4 regions of the Streptomyces sp. NPDC111507 genome follow, and region 2 is predicted to be linked to each of the others. Evidence: riboswitches for the same ligand, from Rfam matches in the RefSeq annotation. Region 2 holds a riboswitch; each other region holds the start of a gene.
The links. Region 2 has a riboswitch for cyclic di-AMP ahead of ACZ7M2_RS25235 (C40 family peptidase). Riboswitches for the same ligand answer to the same signal wherever they lie in the genome.
Positions count from the first base shown of each region.

Region 1 (4,462 bases), on a different contig from region 2:
CCGTGCGGAGGCGATGGGCGCCGCGACCGTCGGCCGGGCGGCGAGCCAGGCGAGGGCGACCGTGGCGACCTCCGCGTCATGGGCCCCGGCGACCTCGTCGAGGGCGGCCAGGACGCGGATGCCGCGCTCGGTGTCGAGGTGCTTGCCTGCGCCCTCGGCCCGCGCGGAGTCGACCGTCGTACCCGGGCGGTACTTGCCGGTGAGGAATCCGGACGCGAGCGCGAAGTACGGCATGGCGGCCAGGCCGGTCCGGGAGGCGACCTCCTGGAGCGGGCCCTCATAGGTGTCGCGCGAGACGAGGTTGTAGTGGGGCTGGAGGGCGACGTAGCGGGCGAGGCCCTCGCGGTCGGAGAACTCCACGGACTCCGCGAGCCGCTCGGCGGAGATGTTGGAGGCGGCGATCTCCCGGACCTTGCCGGCCCGGACCAGTTCGTCCAGCGCGCCGATGATCTCCTCGACCGGCACCGAGGTGTCGTCGAAGTGGGTGTAGTAGAGGTCGATGTAGTCCGTGCCGAGGCGGCGCAGCGAGGCGTCGGCGGCGGCCTTGATGTTCGCCGGGGACAGGCCCTTGTACTCGGGGTGGGTACTGACCTTGGTGGCGAGGACGATGTCGGAGCGGTTGCCGCGCGCGGCGAACCACTTGCCGATGACCGTCTCCGACTCACCGCCCGTGTGGCCGGGGATCCACGCGGAGTAGCCGTCGGCGGTGTCGACGAAGTTGCCGCCCCCGGCCGTGTACGCGTCGAGCACGGCGAAGGACTGCGCCTCGTCGGCGGTCCAGCCGAAGACGTTGCCGCCGAGGGAGAGCGGGAAGACCTCGAGGTCGGAGGAGCCGAGCTTGCGTAGAGAAGTCATGCCTTATTTCAACAGCCGTAGCGGATTCCCATATTCCGCATACGGCCCGCGGGGACGATCAGGGGTTCAGGCCTTTGCTGTGCAGCCACGCCATCGGGTCGATCGCGCTGCCGCCGCCCGGGTGAACCTCCAGGTGCAGATGCGGCCCGGTCACGTTGCCGGTCGCGCCCACGCGCCCGATGACGTCGCCGGTGGCCACCTTCTGCCCCACGCTGACGCTGATGGAGGACTGGTGGCAGAACCACAGCTCCGTGCCGTCGTCGAGGGTGAGGATGGTGCGGTAGCCGTACGAGCCGGCCCAGCCCGCCTCCGTGATCGTGCCGCTGTGGATGGCCTTGATCAGCGTGCCGGTGGGGGCCGCGAAGTCGAGGCCGGTGTGGTAACCGGAGGACCACATGGAGCCCGCGTCACCGAAGCGGGAGGTCAGGGTGTACGAGGAGGTCGGCAGCGAGTAGCTCTTGGCGAGCTCGGCGAGGCGCGCGGCCTCGGCCTTCTGCTTGGCGTCCTCGTCCGCCTTCTTCTTCGCGGCGGCGACCTTGGCCTCGGCGTCGTCCTTCTGCTGGGCGGCCAGCGCGACCGCCTTCTTCGCGGCGGCGGACTCGGCGGCGTCCTGGGCCGCCTTGTCGATCTGGTCCTGCTGCGACTCGGCCTGCTGGATGATGCGGGCACGCAGCGCCTCGCCCGCGTCCGTGTTGCCCCGCGCGGCGTCGGCGCTGGTCACACCGGCGCTGGTGAGCGGGGTGGCGGAGCCCTTCGGCGTGCTGGAACCGCCGTCGGATATCAGCGCCTTGGCCGATTCGGTGACCGAGGAGAGGTCGGGCAGCGAGATGGAGACCGGCGGCTTGCCGGGCGCCGCGGTGGCCATGCCGCCCGCGCCGACGGCGGCGATGACGCCGACGCCCAGGACCGTGGAGCTGCGGGCGAGTCCTCCGCCGCGCTGCTTGGAGACGCGGTGCCGGCCACGGAGGGGACGGATGGAATCCTCGGTGGGGTTCCACTCCTCCCAGGGGCCCTCGTCCTTGCCGTAGGCGTAGCCAAAAGTCTGGGTGTCGTTCGGCGGGAACGAAGTGGGCTGGGCAGGCCGGTTGGACGCCACGTGGGCGTGCTCCTTTCCTTCCTTCTCGCCTACCGGGTTAGCTGACGGGTTCGGAGCAGGAAGGTCTCCTACGCGCGTCAACCCACGGTGTCTCCACCGTGAAAGACGCTCGATTCACCCCAAGTTGGTGGTTCCCCGGTTCCCTCGCGGGATTCGGCGCGTGCGCACGGAGCCGACTCTTGTGACGGCTGGGACGACCGCGCTGCGTTATCGAACGTTAATAGACGCGGGTACCGGATTCCAAGCTGTTCGTACTGATCATTAACGACTTTCGGCCAGGACTTACCGCCCATGACCGGCGGAAATCGGGCGAGTTGGCCGCGCCTCCCTACCTGGCGGTCATTTGACGGTGCATCAGTTGTTATGCGGAGGGACAGCGACCGATCACCCCTCGTGATATCGATCAAGAACGCCCCTTCCGTGGCTACGGCCGCCGTACGGCGAGCAGTGCCATGTCGTCCGTCAGGGCGCCGCCCGTGTGCAGCCGGACCTCCTCCACGAGCGTGGCCAGCAGGGCGTCGGGGCCGGGGAAGGTCCGTCCGGCCAGGCGCGCGGCCGGATCGTAGAAGCGCCCCTGCACGTCGCGGGCCTCGGACAGTCCGTCCGTGTAGAAGAGGAGCGTGGCCCCGTGCGGGAACTCCGTCTCCTCGGCACGGTCCGGCCAGCTGCCCAACTCGCCCATGCCCAGCGGCAGCGCGGGGTTCGCGGCGGAGAGCGTGACCAGCGTTCCGTCCGCATGCAGAAGCAGCGGCAGCGGGTGGCCGCGGTTGACGATCCTCACGAGGCCGCCCTCGTGCGTGATCTCCGCGAGGACGGCGGTGGTGAACCCCTCGAAGGCGTCGAGGCCCTCACGCCGGGTGCCCTCGCGGGCCAGCGCCCGCTCCAGCCGCTGCGCGACCGCCTCCGGCGTGGCCTCCTGCTCGGCCGCCTCCCGGAACGCCCCGATGACCACGGCGACGGCGGCCACCGCGTCCATGCCCTTCCCGCGTACGTCACCCACGGCCAGCCGCACCCCGTGCGGGGAGTCCTGCACCGCGTACAGGTCGCCGCCGATGAACGCGCCCGCCTGCGCAGCCTCGTAGCGCGCGGCGACGTCGAGGCCGCCGATCCGCCGGTCGGGTTCCGGCAGGACGGCACGCTGGGCCGCCTCGGCGATCTGGTGGGCCGAGGCGAGTCGTTCGTCGGTGCGGCGGACGAGAATGTTGATGAGCGCGGCCAGCACGCCGACGGTCGCCACGGTGGCGACCTCCGTGAGCGCGTCCACCTCGAGGACGATGCCGAGCCGGATGTGGATCGTGAGCACCGCGACGAGCGCCGCGACGCCGGTGAGCACGGTGCCGCGCAGCGAGAAGAGCGGGGCGGCCACGAGCGGCGCGGCCGTGAAGAGGGGGCCCGCGGTAAAGGCCATCGGGGTGAAGTAGTCGTAGAACGCGCCGACCAGGATGAGCAGCGCGGGCAGCACCCGGACGAGGCTGCGCGCGCAGGAGATCCGGCTGCGGTCCGCCTCGGGCCGTCGGGGCACCGGCTCGTCCCCCAGCCCCGGATCGGGCACGGGGTCCTCGGGCAACCGCCCACCGGACCGGTCGTGCTGCTTGTCATCCGGCTTCTCGTACGGCTCGCCGTACGGCTCCTCGGCCCGCTGCGCGCCTCCTTCCTGCTGCCCCACCCGTCCAGGCTTCCCGGCACGGGGGCGGGGGGCGAGCGGTGAGGGGCCGACCGGGGGACGCGTCAGTCCGAGGCCGACCACCGGACGCCGCCCGCTCCGCCGCGCCCGTGGTGGTGCCCGGCCGGGGCGACGACGGTCCCGCCGTCCGGCACGAAGTCATGACCGCCGTGACAGGCCCCGAGGAACAGCGCGCACACGGCGAGCAGCAGCGCGAGCGCCGGCGCGCGCCGGACCAGCCACCGAGGACGACTCATAGTGAGCGGAAGACTACAGAAAGTCGGGTCGGCAGGGAAAAACCGGGGCGGGACGGCGAACGGGAAAACCGGGCGGCAGGAAAACCGGAACGGCGAACGGGAAAAAACCAAGGGCCGGAACTCGTTTCCGAGTTCCGGCCCTTGGCCTTCAGTAGCGGGGACAGGATTTGAACCTGCGACCTCTGGGTTATGAGCCCAGCGAGCTACCGAGCTGCTCCACCCCGCGTCGTTGAAATTAGTGTACGCCATCCACGGGGCCCGATTCACCAGGCTTTTCGCGGACGACCGCGAGGCCGCCCCTACCCGGCCGCGAGAAGGTGACGATTGGGCGCCACAGCCCGCTCCTCGAACTCCGGCAGTACGACGACGTCCGCCCCCGCGGCCACGAGCAGACCGTTCCCGTCGGCCTCCGTCACGAACGTGTCGGGCTCGCGCCACGCGGTGACCACCCGCCGTACCCCCGCGTTGAGGATCAGCCGCGCACAGGGCGCGGGCCGGGACGCCCGCCGCGCGCACGGCTCCAGGCTGCTGTACACGGTGGCGGAGCCCAGCCGCGGATCCGCGGGGTCGATCTTCGCGAGTGCCGCCTCC
Region 1 is NZ_JBVKBU010000020.1:21,582-26,043, forward strand. Features, by position in the region: gene ACZ7M2_RS44935 (aldo/keto reductase) at 1-855, opposite strand, end outside; gene ACZ7M2_RS44940 (M23 family metallopeptidase) at 914-1,951, opposite strand; cyclic di-AMP (ydaO/yuaA leader) riboswitch at 1,963-2,120, opposite strand; gene ACZ7M2_RS44945 (PP2C family protein-serine/threonine phosphatase) at 2,376-3,503, opposite strand; gene ACZ7M2_RS44950 (hypothetical protein) at 3,680-3,871, opposite strand; tRNA gene ACZ7M2_RS44955 (tRNA-Met) at 4,024-4,097, opposite strand; gene ACZ7M2_RS44960 (dihydrofolate reductase family protein) at 4,171-4,462, opposite strand, start outside.
Region 1: another riboswitch for cyclic di-AMP. It lies ahead of ACZ7M2_RS44940 (M23 family metallopeptidase); the one in region 2 lies ahead of ACZ7M2_RS25235 (C40 family peptidase).

Region 2 (4,462 bases):
GAGGGCCACGCGAGGTCCCAGGGCCGTTCCGCCTCGGCCACCAGCGTCCAGCGGGTTCCCTCGGCGGCGTGTTCGCGTCCGTCCGTCGTGAGCCGTGCGCGCACCGTGACGGCGTCGTCGACCAGCCAGCGCGCCTCGAAGACATGTCCTTCGGAGTCCGAGGAGTTCTCTGCGTCCAGGTAGTCGTGGATCGTCTCGTCGGCCTTCAGCCTCCGCAGGTTCTCCCTGAGGATCTCCTGCGGGGCGGGCCCGACGTGGCGCCCGCCGGCCAGCCAGACGGTTTCCGGGGCGGTGGCGCGGGCGGTGGAGGGCTTGGGCATGAGTCACTTTGCGGTGGGAGGCGGCGTGGCCTCCCAGTATGGTCAGCGCGGGTGGCCGGTCGGGCGGCGAGGCCCGCGTGGATCACATACATCCCCTCTTGCGGAACTTTGACCGCTCCAGTGCCTTATGTGTGCTTTGAGGTGCCGGAGATGTCGCTGCGTCCGTCACGCCGGGCGCAGCGCGCTGTGAATCGCCTTCTGTCCGGCGAAGAAGAGGGACTCTTCGCGTATCGAGGCACCCGGGCTGGGGGCGTGGATCATCATGCCGTTGCCGGTGTAGAAGCCGACGTGGCTGACGTTGTCGTAGAAGAAGATCAGGTCGCCGAACTGGATGTCGGTCAGGGGAATCGCCGCACCGGCGGTCGCCTGCCCGTGCACGGTACGCGGGAGCGCGACCCCGGCGGCCCTCCAGGCGGCCTGGACGAGGCTGGCGGAGTCGTACGAGTCCGGTCCGGTCGCGCCCCAGACGCACGGCTTGCCGATCTGCTCGCGGGTGAAGGCGAGGGCCTTGGCGGCCTTCCCGCCGTACGCCGACTCCGCGGCGCCGACGGCCGTGTTGACGGAACCGGTGGAGACACCGGTGCCTACGGGCACACCCGCGGCCAGGGGCATTCCCGTGCCGAGGGACATGTCGGCAGCGAGAGGCATCCCCGCACCCATGGTCATGTCCGTGGCCAGCGGTACGCCTCCGCCGAGGGACATGTCCGCGCCGGGCGGCATGCCCGCGGCCAGCGGCATCCCCGTGCCGAGGGACATGTCGGCACCGAACGGCATCCCCGCACCCATGGACATGCCCGCACCGAGCGGCATCCCGGTGCCGAAGGACATGTCCGGGCCGAGTGCGGTCGACTGCTGTCGCTGCCACTCCTCCGCGGCCTGCCGGCGAGCCTGATCCTCCGGGGTGGGCCAGACGGCCTCGGCCGGACGTGACTCGATCGCCGCGGGCCCGGGGTTCCAGCGCGCGGCGTGCTGGGACACCAGATCACGGGCCAGCGCCAGCTTGCGCTGGATCTTCTCCTTGGACGTCTTCAACGAGGACTGCCCCGGCCCGGCGGGCAGCGCGGGCAGCAGGGCCGTGGCGGCCTCCAGCGCGGGTTGCGGCGCAGGCTCCGGCGCGGCCGGCAGTGCGGCGACGGCCCTGGCCGTCAACTCGGCCACGGGCCCGGCGGCCGCCTCGGCGGAGGGGCCCGCCGTCAACTCAAGAACAGGGCGGGCGGTCAACTCCCGCCCACGGTCGGTGAGTCCGTCCTCCGGCCGCTTCGGCGGGCCCGCGGGCCGCGCCTCGGCGGGGGGCTTCGACATCCGGTCGGCCGGCAGCCTGGCAGGCGCGGACGGACCCAGCTGCGCGCGCGCCGCGTCGAACCAGGTTCTGGTGATGTCGTCGAGGGCGGGGTCGCGGCGCCTGCGCGCGCCTTCCGCTGCCGGGTTGACGCGGCTTCGGCTCCCCGTGGTCATCGCGCGGGTCCCGTTGACGAACCCGACGGCGTTCTCGGCCTGGTCGTAGAGGGAGCTGATCCGCTGCTGCACCTCCTCGCGGCTCGGACCGTCCGCGCTACTGAGGGCGGCCGCCGCGCGTGCGGAGTCAGGCATGCCAGGGAGGCTGTTGCCTCCAGGGCGCGGGGTTCGTTCCGGCGCCATGGGAGCCGTACTCCTTCCGTACTCCGCCTACCGGGTCGGCTGTCGGGTTCGGGCGGAAGATTCAGGAAGGCTGCCCTACAGCCCTTGCCCGATCGGGCAGTTGGGCCGATTCACCCCAAGGTCGGTTGGGTCCAGGTTCCGGTTGCCACGGAGGCACCGGATTCGGCGGAGGTCGCGCGACCCGGCGAGGTTCGCCGGAGGGAGTCGTGCGGCCTACCGCCAACTTAGCCAATTTGTGTGCCTGGTGTGAAGATTGGAGCGCGAACTGTCCGATATGTAATTGTGACCTTCGTCTACGTGTTCCGGCCACGACCAGGATGTCGTACGACCGCCGTGCGCCCCATGGTCGCCGCGAGCGTGCGCAACCGGCGCCAGTCCAAGGGGGGTTGGGCCTCCGGCACACCGGGCCGTTCCTTGGGGACGCGGACGCGCAGGGCGCCGGGTTCGACGCGGCAGTGCACCGGGGTGGGCAGGACCAGGGCCTCGCCGTCGATGCCGGCCTCGATCTCCGCGCGGTCGGCGTCGATGACCACCTCACGGGTGGTCAGGACCGCGAGTCCGTCCGGCGCGGGGTCCAGTACGAGCGCGGCGGCCTCGGCCGCGCTGTCCACCGTGATGCCGAGGACACCGAGCAGCCCGGAGTCGAGCCGTTCGCGGCGGCCGAGACCGGCCGGATCGTTGGTGCGGTAGGGGTTGTTGCTCACCAGTACGGCCTGCGGGGCGTCGAGCGTCGTGTCCGCGGCGCGAGCGGTCAGTCGCGGCCCGCGCTGACGGGTGAGCAGGTCGGGCAGGAGGTCCAGGATGGTGCCGATCTTGTCGTCGCGGTACGCGGGACTCTGCACGACCGCCGCGTACGCGCCGAAAGAGGCGTTGTTGACGAACGGGTGGCCGCCGGCGAAGCCGAGGTCCACGCGGAGTTCGACGCCGTCGGTGAGGGCGTCCAGGCAGGTCGCCGGGTCGTCGCGGTCGAGGCCGAGGTCCATCGCGAAGTGATTGCGGGTGCCGGCGCAGACCACCAGGAACGGCAGACCGTGTTCGGCGGCGACGGCCGCGACCAGCGCCTGGGTACCGTCACCGCCGGCGACACCCAGCAGATCCGCGCCGTCCGCGACGGCGGCCCGGGCCAGCGCGGTGACGTCCTGGTGCTCGTCAGGGTCGAGGAGCACGACCTGTGCGCCGAGCCGCTCCGCCTTCTCCCGCAGTCCGAACTTCGCCACCTTGCCACCGCCGGAGTGCGGATTCATGAGGAGGAAGGGGCGCCGCGGCGGCGGTGCCCTGCGTTCCTTCGGGCGCGGGGCGCGCGTCCGGTCGCTCCGCAGGGCGTACCGGCCGCTCCAGACCGCCACGGTCCACAGTGCCAGGGACACGGGAACGGCCCAGAGCAGCCCGGCCACGGCGAACAGGGTGAGCACGGCGCCGGGCACGACGGCCGCCAGCACGGCCGCCACCCAGCGGAGCGGGCCGCGCCGGGTCAGCGCCCACCACAGCGCCGCCGCCGTGACGGCCACGCCGAGGAGCGCGGCCAGGAGCAGCAGTACGCCGTCCACGCCTCCGTAACCGAGCGGCAGCAGCACCGCCAGCGCCGCCGCGATCAGCGCGCCCCTGGCCGCCCACCGTTTCCCGTGGCCGACCCGCGCGCTCGTGTCCACACCCATCGCTCCTCCACGGACGTCGTAGAAGTCCGGCCCTGGCGGGCCCGGCCGCACGGAGGCCCGGTTCGGCGGGTCGTTGGCTGTGTGCGGGGTCGGCCATCGACGACACAGTCGTATGCAACCGTCGGGTCAGGCGCCGCGCAACCGCCACGCTCCGCCTGGCCCGCGCCGACCGGGGCCGGTCCGGACGGTTCTCACCGAACCCTTGGTCCACCCCTCGGGGCCGGGACCGTCGCGGCTGATGCACGATGGGCGGCGGCGGGCCCCGGCAGGACGCCGGGTGTGGCGGGGAGGGACAGTGGTGATGAGTGGGCAGCGCGGCCGTGTCCTGGTCGTGGACGACGACGCGGCGATCCGCCGCTCGCTGGAGCGGGGCCTGAGGCTCGGTGGATTCGCCGTGGATCTCGCCGACGGGGGCCGGCCGGCCCTGGCGGTGGCCCGGCGGACGCCGCCGGATGTGATCGTGCTGGACATCTCGATGCCCGACCTCAACGGCATCGAGGTGTGCAGGGCGCTGCGGGACGAGGACAACGACGTACCCGTGCTGATGCTCTCCGCACTCGACGAGACCGCCGACCGGATCGCGGGCCTGCAGGCGGGCGGCGACGACTACCTCGTCAAGCCCTTCGCCCTGCAGGAGCTGGTCCTGCGGCTGGAGGCACTGCTGCGGCGCCGGCCGCCGCGGGACAGCGGCACCGTACGGGCCGGCGGGCTGCTCCTGGATCCCGCCGCCCGCAGGGTGAGCCTCGACGGGCGGCCGGTGGAACTGACCCGCCGCGAGTTCGAACTCCTCCACTTCCTCGCCCGCAACGCAGGCATCGTGCTCAGCCGGGACCAGCTCCTCGATCGCGT
Region 2 is NZ_JBVKBU010000006.1:214,361-218,822, forward strand. Features, by position in the region: gene ACZ7M2_RS25230 (hypothetical protein) at 1-320, opposite strand, end outside; gene ACZ7M2_RS25235 (C40 family peptidase) at 486-1,910, opposite strand; cyclic di-AMP (ydaO/yuaA leader) riboswitch at 1,967-2,136, opposite strand; gene ACZ7M2_RS25240 (diacylglycerol/lipid kinase family protein) at 2,252-3,613, opposite strand; gene ACZ7M2_RS25245 (response regulator transcription factor) at 3,915-4,462, shown strand, end outside.

Region 3 (4,462 bases), on a different contig from region 2:
GTCAGGGAGTGACCGATCAGCCGCCGCCGTTCAGCCCCGCCCCGGAACTCTTCACCTGGGAGTTCGCCAGCGATCCGTACCCCGCGTACGCCTGGCTGCGGGAGCACGCCCCCGTACACAGGACGCGGCTGCCGAGTGGGGTGGAGGCCTGGCTGGTGACGCGGTACGCGGACGCCAAGCAGGCGCTCGCCGACGCGCGGCTCAGCAAGAATCCGGCGCACCACGACGAACCCGCCCACGCGAAAGGGAAGACGGGTATTCCGGGGGAGCGCAAGGCCGAGTTGATGACGCATCTGCTGAACATCGACCCGCCGGACCACACCCGGCTGCGGCGGCTGGTCTCGAAGGCGTTCACGCCGCGACGCGTGGCCGAGTTCGCGCCACGCGTGCAGGAACTCACCGATCAGCTGATCGACCATTTCGCGGAGAAGGGTTCCGCCGATCTGATCCACGAGTTCGCGTTCCCGCTTCCCATTTACGCCATTTGCGACCTGCTGGGCGTGCCCCGCGAGGACCAGGACGACTTCCGGGACTGGGCGGGGATGATGATCCGGCACGGTGGCGGACCGCGGGGCGGGGTCGCGCGGTCGGTCAAGAAGATGCGCGGGTATCTGCTCGAACTCATCCACAAGAAGCGGGAAGGCCTTCCCGACACGCCCGCGCCCGGTGAGGACCTCATCTCCGGTCTCATCCGCGCGTCCGACCACGGCGAGCACCTCACGGAGAACGAGGCCGCCGCCATGGCCTTCATCCTGCTCTTCGCCGGGTTCGAGACGACCGTCAATCTCATCGGCAACGGCACGTACGCCCTCCTCACCCACCCCGAGCAGCGCGCGCGCCTCCAGAAGTCCCTCGCCGCCCGCGAACGCGAACTCCTCGAGACCGGCGTCGAGGAGCTCCTCCGTTACGACGGGCCGGTGGAACTGGCCACGTGGCGGTTCGCCACCGAGGCCGTGTGCATCGGCGGGCAGGGCATCGCGCCCGGCGACCCCGTCCTCGTGGTCCTCGCGGCTGCGGACCGTGACCCCGCGCGGTTCGAACAGCCGGACACGCTCGACCTCTCCCGCCGTGACAACCAACACCTCGGGTACGGCCACGGCATCCACTACTGCCTCGGCGCCCCGCTCGCCCGCCTGGAGGGCCAGACCGCGCTCGCCACCCTCCTCACCCGACTCCCCGACCTTCAACTCGCGGGAGATTCGGCCGATTTGCGCTGGCGCGGCGGGCTCATTATGCGCGGATTGCGCACGCTTCCAGTGGAGTTCACACCTCCGGTACCGGTCGCGCGATAGCGGGCGACCCTACACCTGCGGGCGCTTAAACCTGACGCGCACTCAACTCTGTGATCTTCACGTGATCTACGCTGCATCGACTTGTGACAAGTGTTCGGGTGCGGATACGTTCACTCGTCAACGCGACTCACACGTCGCGTAGTCACCTGCTGTCACGTGAAAGGCTTCCGCATGCTCTCCGGGAACGGCCGCCATCGTCGCCCCCGTCAGGCCCCGGCCCTCATCGTCGCGGCAGGAGTGACCGGATCCGCCATCGCGATCCCGTTGCTCGGTGCCACCAGCGCGAGCGCGGCCGACGGCACCACGTGGGACCGGGTCGCCGAGTGCGAGAGCGCCGGCCAGTGGAGTGCCGACAGCGGCAACGGGTATTACGGCGGACTCCAGATCAGCCAGGCGGACTGGGAGAAGTACGGCGGCCTCACCTACGCGTCGAGCGCCGACGAGGCCAGCCGCTCGCAGCAGATAGCCATCGCCGAGAAGCTTCTCGACCACCAGGGCGTCACCCCCTGGCCGACCTGCGGACCGCTCTCCGGGCTGAGCAAGAACTCGGGCGACATCCTGGTCGACACGGGCGTGGCGAACGACTCGTCCAGTACGGCGGATTCATCCGGTTCCTCCGATTCGTCCAGTTCGTCCAAGAATTCAACCTCGTCCAAGTCTTCCAGCTCGAAGTCCGATTCATCTTCGTCTGACTCTGCTTCATCCGGTTCGTCCTCGAAGGCGACCGGGAAGGCGGCCGAGAACACGACGAAGGCCGACACCGACGGCGACGCCCAGGGGGCGGACGGCTCCGACACGGATGCGTCGAAGAGCGATAACTCGGGCAACTCCGGCCAGGGCGACGACTCTTCCGGTACGTCCGAGAACGCGACGACCGGTGCGGGACGCCACCGCGGCGGCACCGCGGACGAGAACACCACCGACAGCGCCGTGGACGGCCGTAGCGACGACTCCTCCGGGCGGCATGCCTCGCGCGGCGCCGGCGCCTCCCGCGATGTCGTCGACGGCTCCTACGTCGTGCGCGCCGGAGACAATCTCTGGACCATCGCGGACGCCCTTGACCTCGAAGGCGGATGGGCCGAGCTGTACGAAGCGAACAAGAAGACGGTCGGCGTCGACCCGAACCTCATCCTTCCCGGTCAGAGCCTTGCAGTTGGTGCCGAATCGGGCCAAAAGTAGGGGCAGTTCGCGTCACGGTTCGCTGTGTAATGTCCGGTTTGGCGCGAGTGAGAGATGGATCTCAAAGGCCCTGATCGTCTTTGGAATTCAGCCGATCGGCTGCTTACGGTCATGACCGCTCGCCACAGCGGGCCCCGACGGTCGTCAACGCCGAATCCTGCCAACGGCCGTACGGGAACAGTCGACGCGTCAGCGCCGTAGGCAGGAGCGGGGGACCCAAGGTATGCGCCGCGCCCGGTAGTTGACCGGGAGCGGCTTGGGGTGAAGCCGAGCGCTCAGAGCGCACGGCCGGGCACTCACCCGCCCGAACCCGACAGCTCACCTCGCAGGCGTCGGTGAGGGGATCTCTCCATGCTGTTTTCCAGCAAGGGCAAGCACCGCCGTCCGTCCAAGGCCACTCGTGTCGCCACGCTCGCCGGTGTCACCGGTGTCGCCATCGCCGCTCCGCTGATGGCGGCCGGCAACGCCTCCGCCGCCACCGCCTCCCAGTGGGACGCCGTCGCCCAGTGCGAGTCCGGCGGGAACTGGTCCATCAACACCGGCAACGGCTACTACGGCGGTCTGCAGTTCTCGACCTCCACCTGGGCCGCGTACGGCGGCACCGCGTACGCCGCGACCGCCAACCAGGCGTCCAAGTCCCAGCAGATCACCGTCGGCGAGAAGGTCCTCGCCGCGCAGGGCAAGGGCGCCTGGCCGACCTGTGGCACGGGCCTGTCGAGCGCCGCGTACACCGGCGGTGCGAGCACCCCGTCGACCTCGTCTTCCTCGAACAGCTCCTCGTCGAACAGCTCGCCGAGCGCCAGCACCACCACCCGCTCGACGGACACCGCGGCCTCCCGTTCGGCGTCCCGCCCGGCCGCCCAGAAGACCGTCTCCACCCCGACCGGCAAGAAGGTCAAGAAGGGTGACGGCGAGTACAAGGTCGTCAAGGGTGACAGCCTCAGCTCGATCGCCGAGAAGAAGAAGGTCAAGGGTGGCTGGCAGCAGCTGTTCAAGCTGAACAAGGACATCGTCGACGACGCCGACGTCATCTACCCGGGTCAGCAGCTGCACCTCAGCTGATGATCGGCAGCTTCACCCCAGCTGAATGACAGGTCCCACATAAAAGGGGTCTCCACACTGGAGACCCCGGTGAGGGTCGCCCCCGTCCCCACGGGCTCCCCGCTCCGGTGCGTGTTCCCCCGTACGCGCCGGAGCGGGGTTTTTCGTCTCCGGCATTTCGTACGGAGCGTTTCGTACCCAGATTTCCGTACCCGTTTTTGTTCCGTTCTGGAACAATGTGTACGTTCAGTTCTGCCCAAGGGGTGGGCGACCGGCTGGCCGATCCCCCCGGGGCGGTTAGGCTCATGTCGCGAAGCCATCACAGGCTCCGCGTACCCGCGTCACATCCCAGAAGGAGATGCTCGTGCCGTCCATCGACGTCGTCGTAGCCCGGGAAATCCTGGACTCCCGAGGCAACCCCACGGTCGAGGTCGAGGTCGGCCTCGACGACGGCAGCACGGGTCGTGCCGCCGTTCCGTCCGGTGCGTCCACCGGCGCCTTCGAGGCCATCGAACTGCGTGACGGTGACCCCAACCGTTACGGCGGCAAGGGTGTCGAGAAGGCCGTCCTCGCCGTCATCGAGCAGATCGGCCCGGAGCTCGTCGGTTACGACGCCACCGAGCAGCGCCTGATCGACCAGGCGATGTTCGACCTGGACGCCACCGACAACAAGGGCTCGCTCGGCGCCAACGCCATCCTCGGCGTCTCGCTCGCCGTCGCGCACGCCGCCTCCGAGGCGTCCGACCTCCCCCTCTTCCGCTACCTGGGCGGCCCGAACGCGCACCTGCTGCCCGTTCCGATGATGAACATCCTGAACGGCGGCTCGCACGCCGACTCCAACGTGGACATCCAGGAGTTCATGATCGCCCCGATCGGCGCGGAGTCCTTCTCCGAGGCCCTGCGCTGGGGCGCCGAGGTCTACCACACCCTCAAGAAGGTGCTGAAGACCA
Region 3 is NZ_JBVKBU010000004.1:104,123-108,584, reverse strand. Features, by position in the region: gene ACZ7M2_RS18175 (cytochrome P450 family protein) at 9-1,292, shown strand; gene ACZ7M2_RS18170 (LysM peptidoglycan-binding domain-containing protein) at 1,449-2,471, shown strand; cyclic di-AMP (ydaO/yuaA leader) riboswitch at 2,655-2,818, shown strand; gene ACZ7M2_RS18165 (transglycosylase family protein) at 2,823-3,533, shown strand; gene eno (phosphopyruvate hydratase) at 3,871-4,462, shown strand, end outside.
Region 3: another riboswitch for cyclic di-AMP. It lies ahead of ACZ7M2_RS18165 (transglycosylase family protein); the one in region 2 lies ahead of ACZ7M2_RS25235 (C40 family peptidase).

Region 4 (4,462 bases), on a different contig from region 2:
TGCGCTCGATGACCGCGTTGGCGGCGGAGAGGATCGTCTGCGTGGAGCGGTAGTTCTGCTCCAGGAGGATCGTCGTCGCGTTCGGGTAGTCCTCCTCGAACTGGAGGATGTTGCGGATCGTCGCGCCGCGGAAGGCGTAGATCGACTGGTCGGCGTCGCCCACGACGCACAGCTCGGCGGGGAGCAGGTCGTGCTCGCCGTGCGGGGTGTCCTCGTCTTGCGCGCCGGTGCCGACCAGCTCACGCACCAGCGCGTACTGCGCGTGGTTGGTGTCCTGGTACTCGTCGACCATGACGTGGCGGAAGCGGCGACGGTAGTGCTCGGCGACGTCCGGGAAGGCGCGCAGCAGGTTGACCGTGGTCATGATCAGGTCGTCGAAGTCGAGCGCGTTGGCCTCGCGCAGCCGCGACTGGTACATCGCGTAGGCCTGGGCGAGGGTCTTCTCGAAGCCGTCGGCGGCCTGGGCGGCGAAGTCCTCCTCGTCGATCAGCTCGTTCTTCAGGTTCGAGATCTTGGCGCTGAAGGACTTGGGCGGGAAGCGCTTGGGATCGAGATCCAGATCACGGCAGACGAGCGCCATCAGCCGCTTGCTGTCGGCGGCGTCGTAGATCGAGAACGAGGAGGTGAAGCCGAGCTTCTTGCTCTCCCGGCGCAGGATCCGCACACACGCGCTGTGGAAGGTCATCACCCACATCGCGTTCGCGCGCGGGCCGACGAGCTGCTCGACGCGCTCCTTCATCTCGCCCGCGGCCTTGTTCGTGAAGGTGATCGCGAGGATCTGGCCGGGGTGGACATGGCGCTCGCCCAGCAGATGGGCGATGCGGTGGGTGAGCACCCGGGTCTTGCCGGAGCCCGCGCCGGCCACGATGAGCAGCGGGGAGCCGGAGTGCACCACGGCCGCGCGCTGGTTCTCGTTCAGCCCGTCCAGCAGGGCCGCCGGGTCCACGGCGGGGCGGGGCGCGCCGTCGCGGTAGTAGGCGTCCCGGCTCGCGGGCGCGTCGAAGCGGCCGCCGAACAGGTCGTCCGGAAGCGGCTCCGCCGCTCCGTCCTCGGGCGGCGGCGGGGGCTCTTCCTCGTGGGCCCCGGAAGGCTGGAGGTCCGCCAGAAAGCTGTCATCAAAGAGGCTGCTCATCGCTCTCCGAGTCTAGGCGGCCCCACTGACAACCCGCGGCCACCCTGAAAACCCGACCGGTTTTTCCGCGATCGCGCATGATCGCTTTCCGTGACGGCGCCCGATCGCTTTCCGCCACTCTTTCCGCCGCCCTTTCCACCGCGGACGCCGTCACCGTTCAGGATCGTTTCATTACGGTCAGCCACAGCCAGTCCCGATCAATGGCTGCCAGAGTCAAGGTCACAAAAATGTATCGGGCATATCGCACATCAAACTTCACAGAACACTTATGAGTTGGCTAGCGTGCCGGGCAGGCCGCTCGACCCAACCGGCGAACACCGCCGGGCCGTGCGGCCTCCGCCGAGTCCGGTGCGCCCGCGTGGCAGCCGGAGCCGGGGACCCAACCGACCTTGGGGTGAATCGGTCCAATTGTCCACTGGGGCACGGACCGTAGGGCAAACCTTCCGGACGTACCCGCCCGAACCCGACAGCTAACTCGGTAGGCGGATGACGGAAGGAGTCGCCACCTTGGCGTCGCATCGCAAGTGGAGTCCTACAGGTACACGCATAGCGGGCATACGGACTCCCGCCCTCGCCACGGCGGCCCTCACCTCCGTGGCCCTGCTCTCCCAGACGGCGAACGCCGCGCCCTCGGCCGACTCCAAGCCGAGCATCGAAGAGGTCGAGAAGAAGGTCGACGACCTCTACCACCAGGCCGAGACGGCGACCGAGAAGTACAACGCGACCAGGGAGAAGACCGCCCAGCAGCGCAAGCGCGTCGACTCCCTCCTCGACGACGTGGCCCAGCGCACCGAGAAGCTCAACACCGCGCGCGAGGAACTGGGTTCGTTCGCCGCGGCGCAGTACCGCACCGGCGCCGCCGCCCCCGACACCGCGAGCCTCCTGCTGGCCGACAATCCGCAGGACTACTTCGACCAGACCCAGCTGATGAACCGTCTGACCACCCGCCAGAAGGCGGCCGTCGACGACTACGTCACCGAGCAGGCCGCCACCACCAAGAAGCGCGCGGAGGCCTCCAAGAGCCTGCAGACGCTCACCACGACGCAGAGCGCGCTGAGGACGTCCAAGGCCGACGTCCAGCGCAAGCTCGCCGAGGCCCGCTCCCTGCTGTCGAAGCTGACCGCCGAGGAGAAGGCGCGGCTCGCGGCGATCGAGAAGAAGAAGCAGGAAGCGGCCGACCGCAAGGCGGCGGAGCTGGCCCAGCAGCAGGCCGCGGCGCAGAAGAAGGCTCAGGAGGCGGCCGCTCAGCAGCAGACGGGTTCCGGCACCTCCGGGACCACTGGCTCCGTCGGCACCTCCGGCAGTTCGGCCAGCGACTCCTCGTACACCGCCAAGGCCGACAAGGCCCTCGCCTTCGCCCGCACCCAGGTCGGCAAGCCGTACGTCTGGGGCGCGACCGGGCCCGGCTCCTACGACTGCTCCGGCCTCACGCAGGCCGCCTGGAAGGCCGCCGGCGTCGATCTCCCGCGTACCACCTGGGACCAGGTCAACGTGGGCACGACGGTCCCGCTCTCCGACATCAAGCCCGGTGACCTCGTCTTCTTCTACGACGACATCAGCCACGTCGGCCTGTACGTCGGCAACGGCATGATGATCCACGCCCCCAAGCCGGGCGCGTACGTCCGCGAGGAGTCGATCTTCTACGGCGGCGAGTCGATCATCCACAGCGTGGTGCGTCCGGCCTAACGCCTCGACGCCCGGCACGCGCGCGTGGGGCTCATCGAGCTCCACGCGCGCGTGGCCCGCCGCCAACCCGCTCGAAGGTCCTTAGCATCGGGCCCATGTCAGCCATCTCCCCGCCCGGCACCCGGTGGACCGGCCTGCGCAGCTGGTGGGCGCAGAGTCCGCCGGGCGCCGGAGCCGCGATCCTGGCCACCGGCATCATCTCGATCGGGCTGGAGCAGACCGGCTACGAGGTCCTGTCCCGGATCGTGCTGGCCCTGGCGGCCGTCGGCTGGCTCGGGCTCGCCGCGGCCTTCGTCGTACGGCTGCTGCGAGAGCGGGAGCGGTGGCTGACGGAGGCCGGTACACCGAGTGCGCTCACCGCGGTCGCGGCGACCACCGTGCTCGGCACGCGGCTGGTCACGCTGGGGTGGAAGGTGCCGGCCGAGGCCCTGCTCGCCCTGTCGGCGGCGCTCTGGCCGGGGCTGCTCCTCCTGGTCGTACGGCAATGGCGGCCCCGTATGCCCGGAGGGGTGTTCCTCGGCTGTGTGGCCACGCAGGGGCTCGCGGTGCTGGGCGCGACGCTCGCCCCCGCGACGCACACGGACTGGCTCGCGCACACCGCGCTGGTGCTGTTCTGGCTGGGGCTCGTGCTCTACGCGGCGGCACTGTTCTACTTCGACTACCGCGAGGTCGCCACGGGCGCCGGGGACCAGTGGGTCGCGGGCGGCGCGCTCGCCATCTCGGCGCTGGCGGGGTCGAAGCTGATCCTCGCGTACCAGGCGAACATCTATCTGTGGAACAACGACGACAACGGCGTGCTGCGCTGGGTGACCGAGGCGCTGCTCGTGCTCGTCCTCGGCTCGTACTGCGTGCTGGCCGTGGCGGAGGCCCTGTGGCCCCGACCGCACTACGACGTGCTGCGCTGGGCGACCGTGTTCCCGCTGGGGATGACGGCGGTGGCGACGCTGTCGGTCGCGGCCGCCATCGGCGTCGGCCGGCTCAGGGGGCTCGGGCAGGTGCTGCTGTGGATCTCGGTCGCGGCGTGGCTGGCGGTGGCGGCCGTAGCGGTCAGGCGTCCGCGGGAGCCGTAGCGGTCGGGCATCTGTAACGCTGTCCGGAAGCGCCGTAGCCGTCCGTGGGGGCCTTCGGGGGGCCGTCAGGTCCAGAGCACCGCGATGAAGATGTTCGCGGTCGTGAGCAGCCCTACAAGCCCGAACAGGCCCTTGTCCACCTTCTCGTCGTCCCGCTTCACATAGACGAGTCCGAGGATCACGATCAGCAGGGCGAGCTTCACGCCGATCTTGATGGTGTTGACCGAGTGGTCGTCGGCCTGGTTGAGGCCGACCAGGGCGACGCCCGTGACCAGCATGGTCAGCGCGCCGTGCAGCATGGCGGGGACGAACCGGGCGGTGCCCTGGCCCATCGCCTTCATCTGGGTGAGGAAACCACCGAGGAGCGAGGCGATGCCGATGATGTGCAGGCCGACGAAGAGATGGATGAGTACGTCCATGGAGCCGGAGCCTAATCGGCGGCCCTGCACCCTCTTGTCACCGGCCCACCCCCTGTAGACCCCTACCACCTGGGAACCACCGATTGTCCCGGAACCGCCCCATCGGTCATCACACCGCGTGAAGTCGACTGCGCCGGGCCGGTATCACGGTCACA
Region 4 is NZ_JBVKBU010000002.1:769,319-773,780, forward strand. Features, by position in the region: gene pcrA (DNA helicase PcrA) at 1-1,132, opposite strand, end outside; cyclic di-AMP (ydaO/yuaA leader) riboswitch at 1,460-1,632, shown strand; gene ACZ7M2_RS10970 (C40 family peptidase) at 1,640-2,818, shown strand; gene ACZ7M2_RS10975 (tellurite resistance/C4-dicarboxylate transporter family protein) at 2,914-3,888, shown strand; gene ACZ7M2_RS10980 (hypothetical protein) at 3,954-4,307, opposite strand.
Region 4: another riboswitch for cyclic di-AMP. It lies ahead of ACZ7M2_RS10970 (C40 family peptidase); the one in region 2 lies ahead of ACZ7M2_RS25235 (C40 family peptidase).